DNA from 3 places in the Pantoea dispersa genome. Region 2 is predicted to be linked to each of the others. Evidence: predicted binding sites of a transcription regulator. Region 2 holds the regulator's gene; each other region holds the start of a gene.

Region 1 (7,312 bases), 150 kb from region 2:
TCACCGGCTTCGGCACGCTTAAACCAGGCGTGCTCGGTCGAGGTGTGGTTGAACACCATATCCAGCACCATGCGCATACCGCGCCGGTGCGTCTCCGCCAGCAGGTGGTCAAAGTCGGCCATGGTGCCATAGGCGGGATCGATGGCGGTGTAATCCGCCACGTCGTAACCGTTATCGATCTGCGGCGACACATAGATCGGCGTCAGCCACAGCGCATCGACGCCCAGCTGCTGCAGATAATCCAGCCGCTGGATCACGCCGTTGAGATCGCCGGTGCCGCGCGCCCCGCTGTCCTGAAAACTTTTAGGATAGATTTGGTAGATCACCGCCTGGCGCCACCAGGGATATTCAGCGTGCCTGTTCATGTTGCACCTCGGCCTGGCTGATGATGGCGGTTGCCGCTTTTCGTTTGGTGATGATGATGGTCAGCAGCAGCGGAACCAGAATCGCCACCAGAATCGCCAGCGAGTAAACCGTCCAGTACTGTGGCTGAATCGAGAGGATGCCCGGCAAGCCGCCCACGCCGATGCCGTTGGCCATCACGCCGTTGAGGCCGCACAGCAGCGCCGCCAGCGCAGAGCCAATCATGGCGCACAGCATGGGGTAGCGGTACTTGAGGTTGACGCCGTACATCGCCGGCTCCGTTACGCCGAGCCACGCCGAAATAGCGGCCGGCACGGTGAGGTCGCGTTCAGCACGATCTTTGTTAGCGATAATGATGCCGACCACCGCAGCACCCTGTGCAATATTGGACAGCGCAATCAGCGGCCACACCGGCGTGCCGCCCATGCTCTGAATCATCTGCAGATCAACCGCCAGCGTGGTCTGATGCACGCCGGTGATCACCATCGGCGCATACAGGAAGCCAAACAGCGCGGCACCAATCGGCGCGAAGCTGCCGGTCATCAGATGACGCACCGCGAAGGCGATGCCGTCGCCGATCAGACGGCCAAACGGACCAATCAGGCTGTGGGCGAGGAAAACCGACAGCAGCAGCGCACACACAGGCACCACCACCAGCGTCAGATAGGCGGGCACGATACGTTTTAACGCCAGTTCGATTTTCGCCAGCGCCAGCCCGGCCAGCAGCGCCGGGATCACCTGCGCCTGATAGCCGACCCGATCAATGCTGAACCAGCCGAAGTTCCACACTTCCGGCACCTGGCTGCCAATCAGATACGCATTCATCAGCTGCGGTGAAACCAGCGTAATGCCCAGCACAATCCCCAGGATTGGCGTACCGCCCAGCTTGCGCACCACCGACCAGCAAATCCCCACCGGCAAATAGAAGAAGATCGCTTCACCGATCAGCCAGAGGAAATCGTACAGCCCTTTCACACCGGGATAGAGCTGCACCAGGGTTTTATCATCCGCCACGGCAATATCGCCCAGCACGTTACGGAAACCGAGAATTAAACCGCCGCTAATTAAAGCCGGTAATAACGGGAAAAATATCTCAGCAAAATGGGATAATAATGCCTCGTGCCATTTCATCTGGCTGCGCGCCTCAGATTTAATCTGCTCTTTAGAGGTCTCACTAATATTTAGTGCCTCTACTAACGCTTTATAATAAGTGTCAACTTCGGTTCCAATAATTACCTGAAACTGTCCGGCAGAGTTAAAGCATCCTTTAACGCCGGGCGTGGCGCGGATGGCCACCGGATCGGCTTTGTCGACATCCTGCAGCACAAAGCGCAGGCGGGTAATACAGTGCGAAAGTGACAGAATATTTTCCCGACCGCCCACGCGGTCAATGAGATCGTTAATGATCTCGCGACTGATGGTTTTCATTATCATCCCTTATTTCCATGCCGGAATCGGCAGTGGACGATAATACGCCGCTGCTTTTAATTTTAACCATAGCAAAACGAGGGAATTAGTTGGCGATCACAAAAATATTTACGCAATACATCGCAGGAAAATTAACTTAACAATAATTATTTAACCTGATAACTAAATTTGCGCCATTTAAATATAAATTCGGGACATTTCGTATTGTTGAATATTTATTTAAACGGTAGCGCGGTGGCAGCGCAAATTTCGCCACCGCGCAATAATGCGTCAGACGATGCGGTGGCGCAGACGACCAATCTTCTCAATTTCCACTTCGATCTCATCGCCAGGGAACATAAACAGCGGTGGCGTACGCTTTTTCCCCACGCCGCCTGGTGAGCCGGTGATGATGACATCGCCCGGTGACAGCGGACTAAACGCCGAGATGTATTCAATGATCTTCGCCACCGGATGCACCATGCTGGCCGTGGTATCGTTCTGCACTTCGCGCTGATTCAGCCAGGTTTTGATCGCCAGCTGCTGCGGGTCCGGGATGTCGTCGGCGGTGGTCATCCACGGGCCAAAGCCGCCGGTTTGCTGCCAGTTTTTGCCTGCGGTAAACCAGGTGAACTGCATGTCGCGCACCGTGGCATCCATAAAGCAGCTGTAGCCCGCCACATGCTGTAGCGCATCGGCGGCTTTTACCTGATAAGCCGCCTTGCCGATGATCACCGCCAGCTCGCCTTCGTAATCAAATTCAGCCGTGGTCGCCGGTTTAAGCAGGGGCTGCTCGTGTGCTGCCAGCGAATCGGCAAAGCGCACGAACAGCGTCGGTGCGTCGAGCGTGGCGGCAAACTCCTGGCGCTTGTCGGCATAGTTCATACCAACGCAGAAGACTTTGCCTGGGTTTTCCACCACCGGCAGGAAGCGAATCGCGCTGAAGGCATAGTCCACCGGCTCGCTCAGGTACCCCTGCAGGTCACTCAGGCCACCGCGCTGCAGCAGGGTTTTCAAATCCGGACAGCTGTCGCCCAGCCGCGCACCGAGATCGATCACGCCGTCGGGTTGCACGATGCCATAACTTTTTCTTGCCTGGTCAATAAGAGAAAAACTGCACAGCTGCATGATGGCCTCAATGTTATAGAGAATTTGCGCGCAGGTTATCAAAAGCCAGACGGAAAAGCGGTATGACCTGAGGGTAAAGTAATTAATGTTTGTGAGTTTTGGTGACAGAGGTGCGCAGAGGGGAACGGCGCCGGGTGATAACCACAGGTCGATCCCTGACCGCGATTATCGAGGGTTTCTGGCGGAGCGCTTAGTTTAAGGCACCCGGCGGTACGTGTTTGAAGGTCTCAACATAAGAGCGAAACACGGAGCGGAAAAAACGTTTCATGGTGCACCTGATACAAAAATTGTTGAAGAATTACGCGAAAATTATAACGCCCGCGCATTTTTCACGCAATTATTTTTGAACCAGATCACAATAACGCGCCCACCCCATCGTGCAAGTCGTTAACGGAACAGCCCTAAGTGCTCAATCAGGATGGTGCAGCCAATGCTGATCAGTACCACGCCGCCCAGCACTTCCGCCCATTTGCCCATTACCGGACCGATAAAGCGGCCGACCAGCACACCGGTGGTCGCCATGATGGTGGTAGCCGCACCGATGGTGAGCGCGGTGAGCACAATATTAACCTGCAGGAACGCGAGGCCAACTCCCACCGCCAGCGCATCGAGGCTGGTCGCTACCGCCGTCAGCGCCAGTACCATAAAGCCGTGGCGCTGCGGCGCTTCGCACGGCTCGTCGGCCGTCTGACGGAAGCCTTCCATGATCATTCGTCCGCCAAGAATGCCCAGCAGACCAAATGCCACCCAGTGATCCCACGCCATAATGTAGTGGCTGGCGGCCAGCCCGATGGCCCACCCCACCAGCGGCGTCAGCATTTCAATGACGCCAAAAATCAGCCCTGTGCGTAATGCTTCTTTGAAACCCGGACGATACAGCGACGCGCCTTTGCCCAGTGCTGCAGCGAAAGCGTCCATCGACATACCAAAGGCCAGAATCAGGGTTGCGATAAATGTCATGGTTTTCAGTCAATGCGGTGAAATAAGACGATTAAGCCTGCACTTTGTCCGCATATCGGGTTCAGTAATGAAAAAGTGCGCGCAGTCTAGCACGCCAACCCGCCAAAAAAAAGACAACAAAATCATGGGTTTAAGTATAGCAAAGGCTATAACTCTTAACTGCCGCTATTTCTGCAGCTAAGTAGATGGAATAGAAGAAATTTCTTAGCGTACGCTGCTGCGGGGATTGCACCGCGCCGCGGTTTTATGCGCTAATGCCCGCGCTAACTGATTTTGGAATGATGCGATGAAAAACCCATTTGAAACGCTGATCATCCCGGGCGGCATTCTGCTGCTGGGCTTTCTTTCGGCGCTACTGCTGCCCGCCCCTTCGTTTGGCGTGGCGCTGGCAAAACAGCTGCAGCAGGCTCTGCATCTGCAGGATGTGAATCAGCTGTACACCATGGTGTTCTGCGTCTGGTTTTTGCTGCTGGGTACCGTTGAGTTTTTCATTATCCGCTTCGTCTGGCGCCGCTGGTTCCAGCTGCGCTGAACGGTGTACGTGATGCATTTTTCTTCTGACGGGCACCTGACACGGTGCCCAAATAAAAAGCCACATAAATGTAACATTATTTTTACACGAGCTGGCGAAACATCAGGCAACATAAAATCCGCATAAAAAATCAATTTCGCTAAAACCTATCTTTTTCAATGCGTTAATTTGTGATCCAGCTCACCGTGTGAAATCAACCCTCTCCATTTCCCTCACACTGCCGCAACAACTACGTTACTATAACCGCCTGATTAGGGGATAAAAATCCCTTATGACAGCGCCGTCGGGCTGATTAATTCTTATGCTGAATCATTTCTGCATTTAAAAAATAAACAAACGTTTAATTCCGATACGAGAATGTTATATTCGAATGCATATGCATAACGTGCAGTTAACCGTTATCACACCTATGGCTTAAACCTGAGTCTTAACCTTTGAGAAATAGCGCAACGCGCTTGCAAAAAGCGTGGCTGTTTCGCCTGCGAACCTGTTGAGCTTCAGGGCAACAGAGAGGAGATGTCGCCTCATGAGCAACACTGCGGTAAATCTGGCGCTAGCCGCCGCTGGCATGGAAAGCACACACCTTCAGGAACGAAAAGACGTAGATGTCCTGCTGATCGGCGCAGGCGTGATGAGTGCTACCTTAGGCACCTGGCTGCAGGATCTCGAGCCAGACTGGTCGATTGAGATGGTCGAGCGGCTGGATGATGTCGCGGTCGAATCCTCTAACGGCTGGAACAATGCCGGCACCGGCCACGCGGCGCTGGCCGAGCTGAACTATACGCCCGAAAGAGCGGATGGCAGCATCGACATTGCCAAAGCGGTGGCTATTAACGAATCCTTCCAGATTTCCCGCCAGTTCTGGGCGTATCACGTACAGAAAGGCAACCTGAGTAATCCACAAAGCTTTATTCACAGCACGCCGCACATGAGTTTTGTCTGGGGCGAGGCCAACGTGGCTTTCCTGCGCAAGCGCTTCCAGGCACTGCATAAAAGCACCCTGTTCCGCGGTATGAACTATTCCGAAGATCGTGACCAGATCGCTGAGTGGATTCCGCTGGTGATGAACGGGCGTGACCGCAAGCAGAAAGTGGCGGCCACCTGGACCGACATGGGCACCGACGTTAACTTCGGTGAAGTGACGCGCCAGCTGATTGCCGCGCTGGAGAAGAAAGAGAATTTCCGCCTGCGTCTGCGTCAGGAAGTACGCGATATCAAGCGCCTGAGCGATGGGCGCTGGCAGGTAAGCCTGCACAACCTCGCCAGCGGTGAGTCGCGGGTGCTGACCGCGCGCCAGCTGTTTATCGGTGCCGGCGGTGCGGCGCTGCCGCTGCTGCAAAAAACCGGCATCCCGGAAGTAAAAGGCTACGCCGGTTTCCCGGTGGGCGGCTCGTTCCTCGTCACGGAAAACCCGGACGTGGTGGCGCAGCACATGGCGAAGGTGTACGGCAAAGCCAGCGTGGGCGCACCGCCGATGTCGGTCCCGCACGTTGATACCCGCGTACTGGATGGCAAGCAGGTGCTGCTGTTTGGCCCGTTTGCGACCTTCTCCACTAAATTCCTCAAGCAGGGCTCGCTACTGGATATGTTCGGCGCGATGAACAGCAGTAACCTGCTGCCGATGATGCAGGTTGGGCTGAAAAGCTTCGATCTGGTGAAATATCTGGTCGATCAGGTGCTGCAGAGCGATGACGATCGTATGGAAGCGCTGCGCGCTTATGTGCCGCAGGCAAAACAGGAAGACTGGAAGCTGGTCACGGCCGGTCAGCGCGTGCAAATCATCAAAAATGATGAGAAAGAGGGCGGCGTGCTGCGTCTCGGTACCGAAGTGGTCACCTCGGCCGACGGCTCGATCTCTGCGCTGCTGGGCGCGTCACCGGGCGCCTCCACCGCAGCACCGATTATGCTGGAGCTGATGGCGAAAGTGTTCCCGGAGCAGATGCGCTCGCCCGAGTGGCAAACTAAAATCCGCGCGGTAATCCCGTCGTGGGGCCGCAAGCTGAACGGCGACGTGGCGCTGACCGAGAAGGTGCTGGCCGAAACCAGTCGCGTGCTGCAGCTGGATTACGCACCGGTCATCACGCCGGAAGCCGCGAACGACGAAGGTCGTGAAACCGCCCATGTGGTGGGCAAATAAGCGGCGACGCCTGTCCCTTCACCGGTAAATACAGACCTGACTGAGGCCGCAATCGCGGCCTCTTTTTTTGATTACGGTGTCGCCCTTTGGATGACGCAATCCCTGACGGTTCAGCCTGGGATTTATTCACCAGGAAGCGCGCGTTTGTTAGCGGCACAATACATTGCACATTGCGCGATAAATCGCGCCGCTACATCAGGGTGCGTCGTACGGCTTCGTTAACTGACCAGCCCCCCATATGGTGCCCCTGCTTACCGCGCCATCTAACGCCGTAGCATCAGCTCAATAGCAGCGCGTCATACAGCATCCAGCCGGTGGTTGCCACCAGCGACAGCGCCATTAGCGTGTTGAACGCCTGACGTTTCCACGCAATCTGCAGGTGATGGCGCAGCCGGTCGCCCAGCGCTGCCCAGATTAAAATGCACGGCAGGTTGAGGGCGGCAAAGCCGAGCAGCACCGCCAGCACACCGTTGCTGTTGGCATACATCAGCGCCACGTTGGTGACCATCAGCCAGGCTTTGGGATTCACCGCCTGGAAACACACGCCGCCCAGCAGGGTCATCGGACGCGGACGTTCGCGCAGCTGCGGCGCACCGGCGCGGAAGATTTTCCACGACAGCCACAGCAAATAGCTGCATCCCACCACCGTCAGCGGCAACCGCACAGACGCCATCCAGTGCAATAGCAGCTCCAGCGCCACGCTCGCCAGCAGCATCTGTAACGCACAGCCGAGCAGGATGCCAAACAGCATCGGCAGCGTGCGCCGGAAGCCAAAATTGACGCCG
Region 2 (7,312 bases):
CCCGCTGGCCTGTGCGATTGCCGAAACCGCGCTGGATATCATCAATACGCCCGAGGTACTGAATGGTGTCGACGCGCGTCGTGAGCAGTTTGTCTCGGCGCTGCAGAAGATCAATCAGCAGTTCGATATCTTCAGTGAAATTCGGGGCAAAGGGCTGCTGCTGGGTGCCGTACTCAACGCGCAGCACGCCAGCAAAGCGCGCGATATCCTCAACGCTTCCGCCGCTGAAGGTCTGATGGTACTGACCGCCGGCAGCGATGTGATTCGCTTTGTGCCGTCGCTGGTGATTGAGCCAACCGATATCGCAGAAGGCATGGCGCGCTTCGCCCGGGCGATCGCGAAAGTCCTGAACTAACCTTTCGGCTTCAGCACGCTGAGCCAGCGGCCGTGATGCGGGCGCTGGCTCCACGCCAGTGAAGAAATGGTGTGCATCACATTGAGGTGCTGCAGAATGCGCTTCACATGCTGTTCGACAATCGTCACCGGCCCCTCATTCAGATTCTCCGGCGCTTCCAGAATATTGCTGTCGTTGCCCGGCCCGTCGTAAGCCAGCCGCTGCTGACAGCGCTGCAGCGCGATTTCACAGGACTGCAAATAGCGCTCCGCCAGCTTTGGCGTCAGCATGGTGTGCTCGCGCGCCAGAATGGTCATGGCGTTGATGTGCTCGACGATAAACTGGCTGTGAGTCACCCACAGGCGCATATCTTTCAGATACTGGAAGTTAAAGCCCGGCTCGGTGGACGCCTGGTTGAGCGAGTTAAACAGCGCGTTGTGCGCCTGGTTAACCTTGACGCGCTGATACGCCAGCTTCTCCGGCGCCTGCTCCGGACCGAGCAGCAGGCGCAGCGCCTCCTGATACGCTTCCAGCGCGTCGTGCGCGTTATTGCGCAGCAGCCCGCTCTGCCATTGCGGCCATAGCCAGATCATGCCGGCGAAGGCAATCAGGCAGCCCATCAGCGTATCCATCATGCGCGGCAGCAGAAACTGCGCGCCGTTCAGCGACAGCAGCTGCAGCGAATACACCGCCGTTACGGTAAAGCCAATCATCGACCAGCCATAATATTTACGCGTGATCAGATAGCTGGCGAGCGTGATGACCAGCATGGTCAGCAGGGCAATCGACTCCGGAACAGCAAAGCGCAGCGACGCCGCGGCGATCAGCAAGCCGGCGAAGGTGCCGAGCGCGCGGTGCTGAATGCGCACGCGCGTGGCGCTGTAGCCGTTCTGGCTGACAAACATGATGGTCATCAGAATCCAGTAGGGCTTGGGAATATTGAAGAACAGCGCCAGCGCGCTGCCGAACATCAGCATCACGGCGAAGCGCGCCGCCGTCCGCAGCGCGGCAGATTTTAGCGACAGGTAGCTGCGCAGCGCCGGCAACAGCGGCAGGCGGCGCTGGCGATCGGCCATCAGGTCGCGGGTATACAGCGGCTTCTGCGTGCGCAGCACGCGCGCAATGCGGCTGAAATGGTAGAGGCAGAAATTACCGACCGGATTATCCGGGTGCTGCCGGGCAATTTTCTCCAGCGCGCCGAGCGGCTTCTCCATGTGGAAGCGTTCCGGCAGCTGGTGATAGAGAATGGCATCGGCCAGCACGCGCAGCCGTGCCGAAATGATTTTCGCGTTCCAGCGGATCACCGCCTCGGCGTGGCTCTGCTCCACCAGCTTTTGCACCTCTTCCGGCTGGTGCAGGCTGACCGAGATGTGCTCCTGCAGATCGAGCGCAACCTGAAAGGCGCGCGTCAGGCGTTTATGACTGTTATCACGGCTGGCGGACAGCATATGCATTTGCTGGTAGCAGGTGGTGATCAGATCGACCGCTTTCTGCTGGCGCGCCAGTAGCGGCGGCAGCGCTTTTTCCGGATCGGTCAGCTGCGTCAGCAGGGTGTATTTGGCGTCGCAGTAATCGGCCAGCTCGCGGTACAGCAGGCTAAGGGTCTCGCGCATCGGCTGCTCTTTCCACAGCCAGAACCAGAACCAGTTAAACAGCCCGTACCACAGCGTCCCGCCGATATACAGCAGCGGCGGGACCCACATAGGCATACGGCCGACGAGGCTTAAGGTAAAGATGGCGGCGATCAGCGTGCCGGGCAGCAAACGGCCATGCAGCGGGCTGATTTCACCGGTCACGCCCACCAGCAGCGGTAACACCAGCAGAATCAGCGGCAGCGGCACAGCGTAAGCCGTGAGGTACTGAATCAGAAAACTGCCGCTGGCGAACAGTGCGCCGCCGACAATCAGCCGTTTGAAGAACCGCTTGTGTGGCGTATCCAGACCGGCGATGTTGCAGCAGGCCGGCACCAGGGAGAACAGCAGCCCTTTTTGCAGATCGCCAAACAGCCAGCCGAGCGCCACAGGCAGGCACAGCACCAGCGTTTGCCGCAGCGCATAGTTAACTTCCGGATGATAGATGATTCGACGCCACATCAGCTCATCGTAAACAGAAACGGCGCGATGTTGCCATCACGCCGTGGGTGAGAAGAAATCAGCGGGTGCCGTAAACGACGATGGTTTTGCCGTGTGCGGAGATCAGGTTCTGATCTTCCAGCATTTTCAGGATACGACCCACGGTTTCGCGTGAGCAGCCCACGATCTGACCAATCTCCTGACGGGTGATTTTAATCTGCATACCGTCCGGGTGGGTCATGGCATCAGGCTGTTTCGCCAGGTTGAGCAGCGTTTGCGCGATACGGCCGGTCACATCGAGGAAGGCAAGGTTGCCGACTTTTTCAGATGTTACCTGCAGGCGACGCGCCATCTGCGCCGACAGGCGCATTAAAATATCCGGATTGACCTGAATCAGCTGACGGAATTTTTTGTAGGAAATTTCAGCCACTTCGCAGGCGGTTTTCGCACGTACCCAGGCGCTACGCTCCTGGCCCTCTTCAAACAGGCCGAGCTCACCGATGAAATCCCCCTGATTGAGGTAGGAGAGAATCATCTCTTTGCCTTCTTCATCTTTAATCAGTACCGCGACGGAACCTTTCACGATGTAGTACAGCGTTTCCGCTTTCTCACCCTGATGGATGAGGGTGCTTTTGGATGGATATTTGTGAATATGGCAATGGGACAGGAACCATTCGAGTGTAGGGTCTGTTTGCGGTTTGCCGAGAACCATTCGCTATTATCCTCTGTTGTAATCGTGCCCAAAATACAGGGGGCAGTTTTCCCTGTCAGGCGGTGAAATCGTCCAGCGTTTCCCGTGAGGGACAGTTATTCGGGGGTGGATTCGTAAGCGATGCTTTTGATTCGTCCCGCTTTCGTCTTTCGTGACGAAAATATTTTCAGCACTGTTTGTAGCATAGCTTTTGCAACCTGTCTCCTGTTGTCTCGCTTCAGCAGGTGGGGGATGCGTCTGCATTGCTGTTTGTCAGGTGAAAGCGTACTCTGGCGGCAAAACCGCCGCTTCAGGAGAAAGAATAATGCAGGCACGAGTGAAATGGGTGGAAGGGCTGACCTTTCTCGGAGAATCCTCATCCGGTCATCAGGTATTAATGGACGGCAATTCCGGTGATAAAGCGCCCAGCCCGATGGAGATGGTGTTGATGGCTGCGGGCGGCTGCAGCGCGATTGACGTGGTGTCGATTCTGCAAAAGGGGCGCAACGATGTCGCCGATTGTGAAGTCAAACTGACCTCAGAACGCCGCGAAGAAGCGCCACGCATTTTTACGCATATCAATCTGCATTTTATTGTCAGCGGCAAAGCGCTGAGCGATAAAGCGGTGGCGCGCGCGGTGGATCTGTCCGCGGAGAAGTACTGCTCGGTCGCGATCATGCTGGGCAAGGGCGTCGAGATAACGCACAGCTACGAAGTCGTCGAACTGTAATCCAGCCGGGAGCGCGGCCCTGCGCTCCCGATCTCATTACCTCCCGGCGAAACTGGCGCGTTAGCCTGCGCTATTCAATGCGTTTTCCTTCAATCAACCGCTGCACCAGCGGCGTCATGATTAACTCCATCGCCAGTCCCATCTTGCCGCCCGGCACCACCAGCGTATTCATGTGGGAAATAAACGAGCCCTGGATCATCGCCAGTAAATAAGGAAAAGCGATGCCCTCCAGGCCGCGAAAATGGATCACCACAAAGCTCTCATCCAGCGACGGGATCTCACGCGCGGCAAACGGGTTCGAGGTATCCACGGTCGGCACGCGCTGGAAGTTGAGGTGCGTGCGGGAAAACTGCGGCGTGATGTAGTTGATGTAGTCTTCCATCGAACGCACCACCGAATCCATCACCGCTTCGCGCGAATGGCCGCGCTCGCTGGTGTCGCGCACCAGTTTCTGAATCCACTCCAGATTAACAATCGGTACCACGCCAACCAGCAGATCGACATGTTCCGCCACGTTATGCTGCTGCGTCACCACGCCGCCGTGCAGGCCTTCATAGAACAGCACATCGGTGTTTTCCGGCAGCGGCTGCCACGGTGTAAACGTGCCTGGCACCTGATTCCACGGCACCGCTTCATCGTAGGTGTGCAGATATTTGCGCGACTGGCCGAGTCCGCTCTGACCATAGTCGCGGAAAGTCTGCTCCAGTAGGCCGAAGTCGTTGGCTTCCGGGCCAAAGTAGCTGATGTGACGCCCGAGGTCGCGCGCCTTACGAATCGCCATGTCCATTTCCGGACGGGTATAGCGATGGAAACTGTCGCCTTCTACTTCCGCCGCGTGCAGATCCAGCTGCTGGAAAATTTTACGGAAGGCGAGACTGGTGGTGGTGGTTCCGGCGCCGCTGGAACCGGTAACGGCTATGACTGGATGCCTGGCTGACATAACAGCGCTCCCTGTGAAGTCCGGCGATGAGCATTGTTACCACGAATTGCCGCCTGACGCATTAGCCGCGAAATTCACGCCGCGGCATAATATTGACCGATTCATGCAATTCTGACCACACCAGTACCACCTCGCCCTGCTTGAGCTGGCGGCGCACGTCGGCCACTTTCTGCGTCAGGCTGCGCTCCTGCTCGCCATAATCGGTGCCTTCACGCAGCACAAAACTTTCTATCAGGTTTTCCAGCGTTGTCGGGTCGAGTTCTTGCCAGGGAATAATCACAATTACATATCCAGATAAGTTGAGAGCCAGTCCGGCACGCGCTGCTCCAGCCACATTTTGGGTCGCAGCAGGCTGCCGCTCACGAAGCCGACGTGACCGCCTTGCTGCGTCAGCTGATACTCAATTGTGGCAGACAACTGCTGCGGCTGCGGGATCACCGCATCGGTCATAAAGGGATCATCTTTAGCATGGATGATCAGCAGCGGCTTGCGCACGCCGGTCAGCAATGGCATGGCGCTGGCGCGCTGATAATAGTCGCGCGCATCAATAAAACCGTGGGCGCGGGCGGTAATCGCATCATCAAACTCACGCAGCCGGCGGAAGGCGCGCAGCTGCGTCAGATCGACCGGCAGCGTGCCCGGCCAGGCGCGCAGTTTGCGCGTGGCGTTTTTCTTCAGCTGGGTCAGCAGGTAGTGCTGATAAAAGCGTGAAAAGCCCACGTCCAGCTTCTGGCTGCACGGCTCCAGCGCCAGCGGCGCGGAGATGGCGACCGCGGCATCCAGCGGGGCCGACGTGCCCTGCAGCCCCAGCAGACAGGCCAGCATATTGCCGCCGAGCGAAACGCCGACCGCCGCCGTTGGCACCGTGCCCCATTCGCGCTGCAGCCAGTGCAGAAAATAGGTCGCATCTTCAGTTTCACCGGAGTGATAGATGCGCTGCAGACGGTTAGGCTCGCCGCTGCAGCCGCGGAAGTGCATGATCACCGCCAGCCAGCCGCGCGCCTGACACGCCTGCATCAGCCCATGGGCATACGGGCTGCGGAAACTGCCTTCCAGCCCGTGGAACAGCACCATGCGCGGCTTGTGACGTGCCTGTGCCGGATCTTCGCTCCACGCCAGATCGACGAAGTCGCCGTCCGGCAGATCGAGGCGCTGCCAGTGCGGGCGCAGCGTGACGCGCCGGCGCAGCAGGCGCGGCAGCAGCGTTTGCAGATGCGCATTGCCGAAGCCGCGCAGCGGGGTAAAGCGCTCGCCGCTCGGGCGATCAAAATAGCCTGGGATAGTACTTGTCTGATGCATAACTCGCTGATAGCTTCGATGGGTTGTTCGCTTTTCTGGGTGAGGAGCACCCGAATATACATGGAACTGAGTCTTTTTTTATCAATGCTGGGCTTTCTCTGGGTCGCGGCCATCACGCCAGGGCCCAATAATATGTTACTTACCGCCTCAGGTGCTAATTTTGGCTTCCTGCGCACCTTTCCACTGCTGATTGGTATCATGATTGGCATGCAGGTGATGTTGCTGATGGTGGCGTTTGGCATCGGCAGCCTGATTCTGCTCTATCCCTCACTGCATCTGGTACTGAAAGTGGCCGGTAGCCTCTACCTGCTGTGGCTGGCGTGGAAAATTGCCACCGCCGAATATGAAACGCTGGAAACCGACGATGCCAGCGTGAAGCAGATGCCTTTCTGGCAGGGCGGGTTACTGCAACTGATCAACCCGAAAGCCTGGCTGATGGCGCTGGGTGCGGTCGCCAGCTTTAGCCTTGCCGGCAGCGCCTATCTGCATTCCGTGGTGGCGATCAGCCTCGGTATGGCGCTGGTGAACGTGGTTTCCGGCGTGATCTGGATGGGTTTCGGCTCGCTGATTGGCCGGCTACTGCGCAGCCCGCGCGCGTGGAAAATCTTCAACCTCGCCATGGGTGCGCTGACCGCAGCCTGCGTGCTGTTGATCTGGCACTGAGTCAGCTGGAGGCGCGCTCAATACGCGTCCATGGCAGCACTTCATGCACCACTGCCGCCTGGCGCTGACGGATGCGCGCCAGCAGCAGCTGCACGCTGCGGGCACCCATCTGGTTCATCGGCTGGGCAATGGTGGTCAGCGGCGGGTTGATGCTGCTGGTGAACGGAATGCCGTCAAAACCCACTACCGCCAGATCCTCTGGCACGCGCAGTCCGGCCTCCAGAGCAGCGTGAATCACGCCAACCGCCAGCACGTCTGATACCGCAAACACCGCATCCGGCCGCTCTGGCTGTGTTAGCAGTTCGCGCAGCGCCGCGCTGCCCGCTTCGCAGGAGATGTCGCTGGCGTAAGCGACGCCGTGCCAGTCAAGCCCCAGCTGCGTGATGGCGTCGCGATAGCCGCTTTCGCGCTGGTGCGAATAGAGATAGCGCATATCACAGTTGACCAGCGCAATGCGCTGACGCCCTTTGCCGGCCAGATAATGCACCGTGTCATAGGCCGCCTGACGGTTATCGATGGTGACGCTGGAGGCGTTCACCGAGGGATCGTACTCCGCACACTGCACCCACGGCGCATCACCAAT
Region 3 (7,312 bases), 630 kb from region 2:
GGCAGACCGGTGGCGCGCCGGAACTCGGCCATCACTTCACGTCCGGAGTAACCCTGTTCAGCGCCGCACGGATCTTCTGCATAAGCCAGCACGCCTTTCAGCTGTTTACCGAGCAGGATGGCCTCATTCAGCGACCAGGCGCCGTTGGGATCGAGCGTCACGCGCGCCTGCGGGAAACGCTTCGCCAGTGCGGTTACCGCTTCGGCCTCTTCACCGCCGCGCAGTACGCCACCTTTCAGTTTGAAATCGTTAAAGCCATATTTTTCATAGGCGGCTTCTGCCAGGCGCACCACCGCGTCCGGCGTCAGCGCTTCCTCATGCCGCAGGCGATACCAGTCGCACGGATCATCGGTCTGGCTCTGATACGGCAGTGACGTTTTGCGGCGATCGCCGACGTAAAACAGGTAGCCGAGCATCTCGACGCGGTCACGCTGCTGTCCTTCGCCCAGCAGCGACGCCACGTTGACGCCCAGATGCTGGCCGAGCAGATCCAGCAGCGCCGCTTCGATGCCGGTCACCACGTGAATGGTGGTGCGCAGGTCAAAGGTCTGATTGCCACGCCCGCTGGCATCGCGATCGGCAAAGGTGGTGCGCACCAGGGTGAGGATATTTTTGTACTCGCCGACGGTTTTTCCGGTTACCAGCGCCGCCGCGTCTTCCAGCGTCTGACGAATTTTCTCGCCTCCGGGGATCTCGCCCACGCCCGTGTGGCCGGCGTTATCTTTCACAATCACGATATTGCGGGTAAAAAACGGCGCGTGGGCACCGCTCAGATTCAGCAGCATGCTGTCGTAACCGGCCACCGGAATGACCTGCATTGATGTAATTTTCGGGGTGTGACTCATTTCCTGCTCCTTATGCATGGCGGCGTCCAAAAGCCGGACGCTTGCGGTCGAACGACCATCCGGGAACCAGATATTGCATTGCCGTGGCGTCATTACGTGCGCCTGCCGGCAGCGATTGATACAGGGCGTTAGCCTGGCGCAGGCGGTCCCAGTCCAGCTCAACGCCGAGGCCGGGTTTGTCCGGCACGGCAATTTTGCCGTTGCGGATCTGCAGCGGCTCTTTAGTCAGACGCTGGTCGCCCTCCTGCCAAATCCAGTGGGTATCGATGGCGGTCGGTTTACCCGGTGCCGCTGCGCCGACGTGGGTAAACATCGCCAGCGAAATGTCGAAGTGATTATTGGAGTGGCAGCCCCAGGTCAGCCCCCACTCATCACACAGCTGCGCCACGCGTACCGCGCCGCTCAGCGTCCAGAAGTGCGGGTCGGCCAGCGGAATATCGACCGCGTTGAGCATCACCGCGTGGTTCATCTCACGCCAGTTGGTGGCGATCATATTGGTGGCGACCGGCAGACCGGTGGCGCGGCGAAACTCGGCCATGATTTCGCGCCCGGAATATCCCTGCTCGGCACCGCACGGATCTTCGGCATAGGTCAGCACCTCGTGCAGGCCTTTGCACAGCGCGATGGCTTCATCCAGATGCCAGGCGCCGTTGGGATCGACGGTGATGCGCGCGTCCGGGAAACGCTGCTTCAGTGCCACCGCCGAGGCAATCTCCTGCTCGCCCGGCAGCACGCCGCCTTTCAGTTTGAAATCTTTGAAGCCGTACCTGTCCTGCGCCGCTTCGGCTAAGCGCACCACCGCGTCCGGCGTCAGCGCCTCCTGATGGCGCAGGTGATACCAGTCGTGACCGGCCGCGTCGCCGCTCTGATACGGCAAATCAGTTTTACGCCGATCGCCAATGTAAAACAGGTAGCCCAGCACCGTGACCTCATCGCGCTGCTGACCTGGCCCCAGCAGCTCGGCCACTGGCACGCCGAGGCACTGGCCGAGCAGGTCGAGCAGCGCCGCTTCCAGCGCCGCCACCGCATTGACCCGCAGCTCAAACGTCCAGGCGCCGTTGCCGAAGGTATCGAAATCCGCCGACTGGTTGCCTTTATGCACCTGCTGCACCAGCCGGTTCATGCGCGCCACCTGCTGCCCTTTCACCTGCGGAATTGCCGCGACCAGCGTCTGATAAATGGTTTCACCGCCCGGCGCTTCGCCGACGCCGGTGTGACCGGCGCTGTCGGTCAGCACCACGATATTGCGGGTGAAGCAGGCGCTGTGCGCGCCGCCGATGTTGAGCAGCATGCTGTCGTAACCCGCCACCGGAACCACCTGCATGTCGGTAATCACCGGGGAACTTTGCGTATTCATATTCGGTTCCTTATGACCGGGGTTTGAGTTCGACACGTTTGATATCGCCGGTTATCACCAGGAAGCTGAACGCCGCCACAAACGCATGGATGCCGACATAAATCAGCGCCCCTTCAAACGAACCGCTGGTGGCGATGATGTAACCAATGGCAATCGGCGTGACGATGCCAGAGAAGTTACCGAACATATTGAACAGACCGCCGCTCAGGCCGCTGATCTCTTTGGGTGCAGTATCGGCCATCACCGCCCAGCCCAGCGCACCAATGCCTTTACCAAAGAACGCCAGCGCCATAAACAGCACCACTACCCATTCGGTTTCGGTGTAGTTACACATCACCATGCTGATGGAGAGCAGCATGCCGATGACGATTGGGGTTTTACGCGCGATGTTCAGCGAGCCGGTTTTACGCATCAGATAATCTGAAATCACGCCGCCCAGCACGCCGCCGAGGAAGCCGCAGATGGCGGGAATCGAGGCGATCATGCCGGCTTTAAGAATCGACATGCCGCGCGCCTGCACCAGATACACCGGGAACCAGGTAATAAAGAAGTAGGTCAGGGCGTTAACGCAGTACTGACCGAGATAGATCCCCCACATCATGCGGGTGGAGAGCAGTTGCTTAATTTGGAACCACTTCTCATCCCAGCTCACTTTACGCTCGGCTTTCTTCGCATCCATGTTAATCAGCGCGCCGCCCTGCTCCATGTACTCCAGCTCGGCTTTGTTCACGCCAGGGTGATCGTTCGGGTCATGAATCACTTTCAGCCAGATAAAGCTGAGAATGATGCCCAGCCCACCCATGAACCAGAACACGTGCGCCCAGCCCACCTCGGCCACCAGCCAGCCCATGATTGGTGCGAAAATCACCGTGGCGAAGTACTGGGCGGAGTTAAAGATGGCGACGGCGGTACCGCGCTCCTGCGCCGGGAACCAGGCAGCAACAATACGGCTGTTACCCGGGAAAGATGGCGCTTCCGCCAGTCCCACCATGAAGCGCAGCAGGAACAGCGACACCACAATGCCGAAGCCGCTAAAGATGTCGACAAAGCCCTGCAGCAGGGTAAACAGCGACCACAGGAAGATGCTCCAGAAATAGACGCGTTTGGAGCCGAAGCGGTCCAGCAGCCAGCCGCCCGGAATCTGACCAATAACGTACGCCCACGAGAAGGCGGAGAAGATGTAGCCGAGGCCGACGGAATCGAGACCGATCTCCTTCGACATCGCCGAACCGGCAATCGAAATGGTGGCCCGGTCACCGTAGTTGAACGAGGTGACGATAAATAACATCACCACAATCCAGTAACGGGCGTTGGTGCGCTTCTGCACCGCTGCCGCTGTCTGGCTGTAACTATTCATGATGCACTCCTGAAATATAGCGAACGCTACATTCACTCTGACTGCATACACATCGCGTTGGGTATCAGAATGATGTTGGGTTAAACACGGCGATTGTTGTTATGGCAAAACGATGATGCGTCGTGACGAATAACCAAACGTTGAAGAACGGCAATCAGTATAGGAACAGCATCGCCGCGAAACACTGGAGGAACGCCCGAGGATAATCATCAATCCGGCACGATTTTCTGGCATTTGCCCATAACGCTGCGGCGTGGCTCACGGAACCCGCCATTCAGCCGCCAGATTGCTGGAAAAGTGAACAGTAAGCGTACGCTTTGTGAGGCTCTTCACTTGCGTTTGGTAAAACGAACCAAACTGCGCGCCGATCGCGGCACAAAGCCAGTCAGTTGCACAATGCGCGGGTGAATACCCCTGCTTATACTGAGGCTGGCAAATAACGATGATGTGACGGACTTGATTTCAACCGCACCGCTATGACCGGTGCGACGAACCGGAAGGTGAGCAATGAACCGACCTCTGACAGACAAACCGCGCTACATTAAAGTGCACGACGCCGATAACGTGGCGATAGTGGTCAACGATCAGGGATTGCCCGCAGGCAGCCGCTTTGATGACGGTCTGCAACTGACTGAGCATGTGCCGCAGGGGCACAAAGTGGCGCTGAGCGATATCGCCCTGCATGGCGACATCGTGCGTTACGGTGAAGTGATTGGCACGGCGCTGCGCCCGATTGCGCGTGGCAGCTGGATTGAGGAGTCACTGGTGGCGCTGCCCGCCGCCCCACCGCTGGCCAGCGTGCCGCTGGCAACCAACGTGCCGCCGCCCCTGCCGCCGCTGGACGGCTACACCTTTGAAGGCTATCGCAATGCCGACGGCAGCGTCGGCACGCGCAATCTGCTCGGCATCACCACCAGCGTGCACTGCGTGGCGGGCGTGGTGGATTACGTGGTGCAGCTGATTGAGCGCGATTTGCTACCGCGCTACAGCAACGTCGATGGTGTGGTGGCGCTCAACCATTTATATGGCTGCGGCGTGGCGATCAACGCACCGGCGGCGATGGTGCCGATTCGTACCATTCACAACCTTGCACTGAATCCTAATTTTGGCGGCGAAGTGATGGTGGTGAGCCTCGGCTGCGAGAAATTACAGCCGGAGCGCCTGCTGACCGGCACACCGGACGTACAGGCCATTTCGCTGGATGAGCGCGATATCGTGCGCCTGCAGGATGAGCGTCACGTGGGCTTTGGCGCGATGGTCGATGAAATTCTGCAGGTGGCCGAGCGCCATCTGAAAAAACTCAATCAGCGTCAGCGCGAAACCTGCCCGGCGTCAGCGCTGGTGGTCGGCACCCAGTGCGGCGGCAGCGATGCGTTTTCCGGCGTGACGGCCAATCCGGCGGTTGGCTTTGCCTCGGATCTGCTGGTGCGCTGTGGTGCGACGGTGATGTTCTCGGAAGTGACCGAGGTACGCGATGCGATCCATCTGCTGACGCCGCGTGTGGTGAACGAAGCGGTGGGCAAACGGCTGCTGGAGGAGATGGCGTGGTACGACGATTATCTGAGCCAGGGGCAAACCGACCGCAGCGCGAATCCGTCGCCGGGCAATAAAAAAGGTGGCCTGGCCAATGTGGTAGAAAAAGCGCTGGGCTCAATTGCCAAATCCGGCCGCAGCCCGATTGTCGAAGTGCTGTCACCCGGACAGCGCCCGACGCAGCGCGGGTTGATTTACGCCGCCACGCCGGCCAGCGATTTTGTCTGTGGCACCCAGCAGATGGCTTCCGGCATTACGCTGCAGGTGTTCACCACCGGGCGCGGCACGCCTTACGGTCTGGCGGCAATTCCGGTGATCAAAATGGCGACGCGCAGCGCGCTGGCGAACCGCTGGCATGACCTGATGGACATCAATGCCGGCACCATCGCGACGGGTGAAGAGAGTATTGAACAGGTCGGCTGGCGGCTGTTTGAGCTGATTCTGGATATCGCCAGCGGACGTAAACAGACGTGGTCAGATCGCTGGGGAATCCGTAATCAGCTGGCGGTATTCAATCCGGCACCGGTGACGTGAGGTGCAAAATTAACTTTCGGCGCGATCGGTTCCCTCTCCCGCCGGCGGGAGAGGGTTAGGGTGAGGGCGTGAACCAAGCCAAACTACAACAACTTACCCCAGCTCTCCACCCACGGCGTGGTCACTGACTCGGGCTCCGGATTTTCCGTCGCATCCACCAGCAGCACCTCGCCAATACGCTGCGCCTGCTGCTCCTGCAGCGTGGCATCAAAAGTCTTTCCTGCTCCACAGAAATGGTCGTAACTGCTGTCGCCTAAAGCGATCACGCCATAGCGCAGCTCAGGCTGATAGCCCAGCTCATCGCGCACCTGCACATACAGTCGCGCGATATTGTCCGGAAAATCGCCCTGCCCGGTGGTCGAGGTAACAATTAACGCGACCTCTTTGCTGTAAGCCTGCCAGTCGGCCAGTGACGGATCTTCAAACACCTTCACCTCATGCCCCTGCGCTTCCAGCACCGGCTGCGCCTCTTCGGCAACCAGCAGCGCGTTGCCGTATACCGTACCTGTAAAAATGCCAATCTTTGCCATTTTGCCGCTCCTTTATTCTGTCGGCTTATCCTGGACTGCCTCAGCGGCAAACTCAACCCTCGGCACCTCGGGCAGTTGCTGCTGCCAGCCAAACGATTGCAGCATCTGCTGCCAGACACGATCCAGCCCGGCGCGAATCACCAGCGGTTCGCCGGTCACCGGATGCGTTAGCGTCAGCGCACTGGCGTGCAGCATAAGTCGATCCATGCCAAAGTGGGCTGCGGCACCGCGGTTCTGCCGCAGATCGCCGTGCGAGCTGTCACCAATAATCGGATGACGCAGGTGCGCCATATGGCGCCGCAGCTGATGCTTGCGCCCGGTGTGCGGCGACAGCTCAACCAGCGTATAACGTGCGCTGAGGTACTTGCCGATGGCCACCGGCAGTTCTGCCTGCGCCAGCGCGCGATAATCGGTGACCGCCGGCTGCGGCGCGCGCGGTTCCGTGACAAACTTGTCCGCAATTTTATCCAGCTCTTCCACCAGCGGATAATCCAGCGTTGCGCTACCGTCCAGCCAGCCGCGCACCACTGCGTGATAGGTCTTCTGTATCTGATGCTGTTCAAACTGCTGCGCCAGCAGCCGCCCGATTTCGCTGGAGAGCCCCATCAGCAGCACGCCAGACGTGGGACGATCGAGGCGATGCGCGGTAAATACGTGCTGACCAATCTGATCGCGCACCGTCTGCATCACCACCACTTTCTCTTTGCGATCGAGCCAGCTGCGGTGCACCAGCCAGCCCGCCGGTTTATTCACCGCAACCAGCCATGCATCCTGATAAATGATCTCCAGCATCAGGCGTCCGGCGGCGCAAACAGCGCATCAAGCTGGCTGAGCGTCAGCAGCAGCGCTGCATGGCCCGGCGTGGTGGGCGGCAGGGCCATCTCATAATAAGGCGTAACGGCGAAGTTTTGCGGCAGCGCGGCGCCGGCGTCAAGCAGCGCCTGCATGCGCGGCAGCAGGACCCACTGCAGCCATTCGAGCGGCTGCAGGGTATCGAGACAGAAAGGTTGCGTGCTATTAAAGGCTTCCGCCGCCGGGGCGTGCGTCTGCCAGTGGCCGTGTTCGCGCATCACCGCTTCGACCTGCTGCAGCCGCTGAATAATCAGGTGCGTCGACATACGCTACCTCCGCGTCAAAAAGGGGCGGCAAGCATATC

Evidence for each region. The regulator CRP, encoded in region 2, controls carbon source genes, mostly activating them, when cyclic AMP is high. The targets are predictions, from matches to a motif close to ATGTGANNNNNNTCACAT.
Region 1: the regulator CRP is predicted to act here: its motif matches at 3,240-3,257, upstream of azuC (stress response protein AzuC).
Region 3: the regulator CRP is predicted to act here: its motif matches at 3,877-3,894, upstream of garD (galactarate dehydratase).

Annotation. Positions count from the first base shown of each region.
Region 1 is NZ_CP082346.1:145,262-152,573, reverse strand. It holds gene treC (alpha,alpha-phosphotrehalase) at 1-365, opposite strand, end outside; gene treB (PTS trehalose transporter subunit IIBC) at 349-1,791, opposite strand; gene K7H94_RS00695 (fumarylacetoacetate hydrolase family protein) at 2,062-2,898, opposite strand; gene azuC (stress response protein AzuC) at 3,089-3,166, opposite strand; gene mntP (manganese efflux pump MntP) at 3,286-3,858, opposite strand; gene K7H94_RS00680 (DUF1158 domain-containing protein) at 4,145-4,390, shown strand; gene mqo (malate dehydrogenase (quinone)) at 4,917-6,527, shown strand; gene K7H94_RS00670 (LysE family translocator) at 6,805-7,312, opposite strand, start outside.
Region 2 is NZ_CP082346.1:293,285-300,596, forward strand. It holds gene argD (bifunctional acetylornithine/succinyldiaminopimelate transaminase) at 1-355, shown strand, start outside; gene K7H94_RS01305 (YccS/YhfK family putative transporter) at 352-2,427, opposite strand; gene crp (cAMP-activated global transcriptional regulator CRP) at 2,486-3,118, opposite strand; gene K7H94_RS01315 (OsmC family protein) at 3,423-3,827, shown strand; gene K7H94_RS01320 (phosphoribulokinase) at 3,898-4,767, opposite strand; gene K7H94_RS01325 (YheU family protein) at 4,829-5,047, opposite strand; gene K7H94_RS01330 (hydrolase) at 5,050-6,066, opposite strand; gene K7H94_RS01335 (LysE family translocator) at 6,127-6,729, shown strand; gene K7H94_RS01340 (LacI family DNA-binding transcriptional regulator) at 6,731-7,312, opposite strand, start outside.
Region 3 is NZ_CP082346.1:923,961-931,272, reverse strand. It holds gene gudD (glucarate dehydratase) at 1-845, opposite strand, end outside; gene K7H94_RS04230 (glucarate dehydratase family protein) at 856-2,202, opposite strand; gene K7H94_RS04225 (MFS transporter) at 2,213-3,559, opposite strand; gene garD (galactarate dehydratase) at 4,067-5,626, shown strand; gene K7H94_RS04215 (flavodoxin) at 5,710-6,156, opposite strand; gene truC (tRNA pseudouridine(65) synthase TruC) at 6,169-6,948, opposite strand; gene K7H94_RS04205 (YqcC family protein) at 6,948-7,274, opposite strand.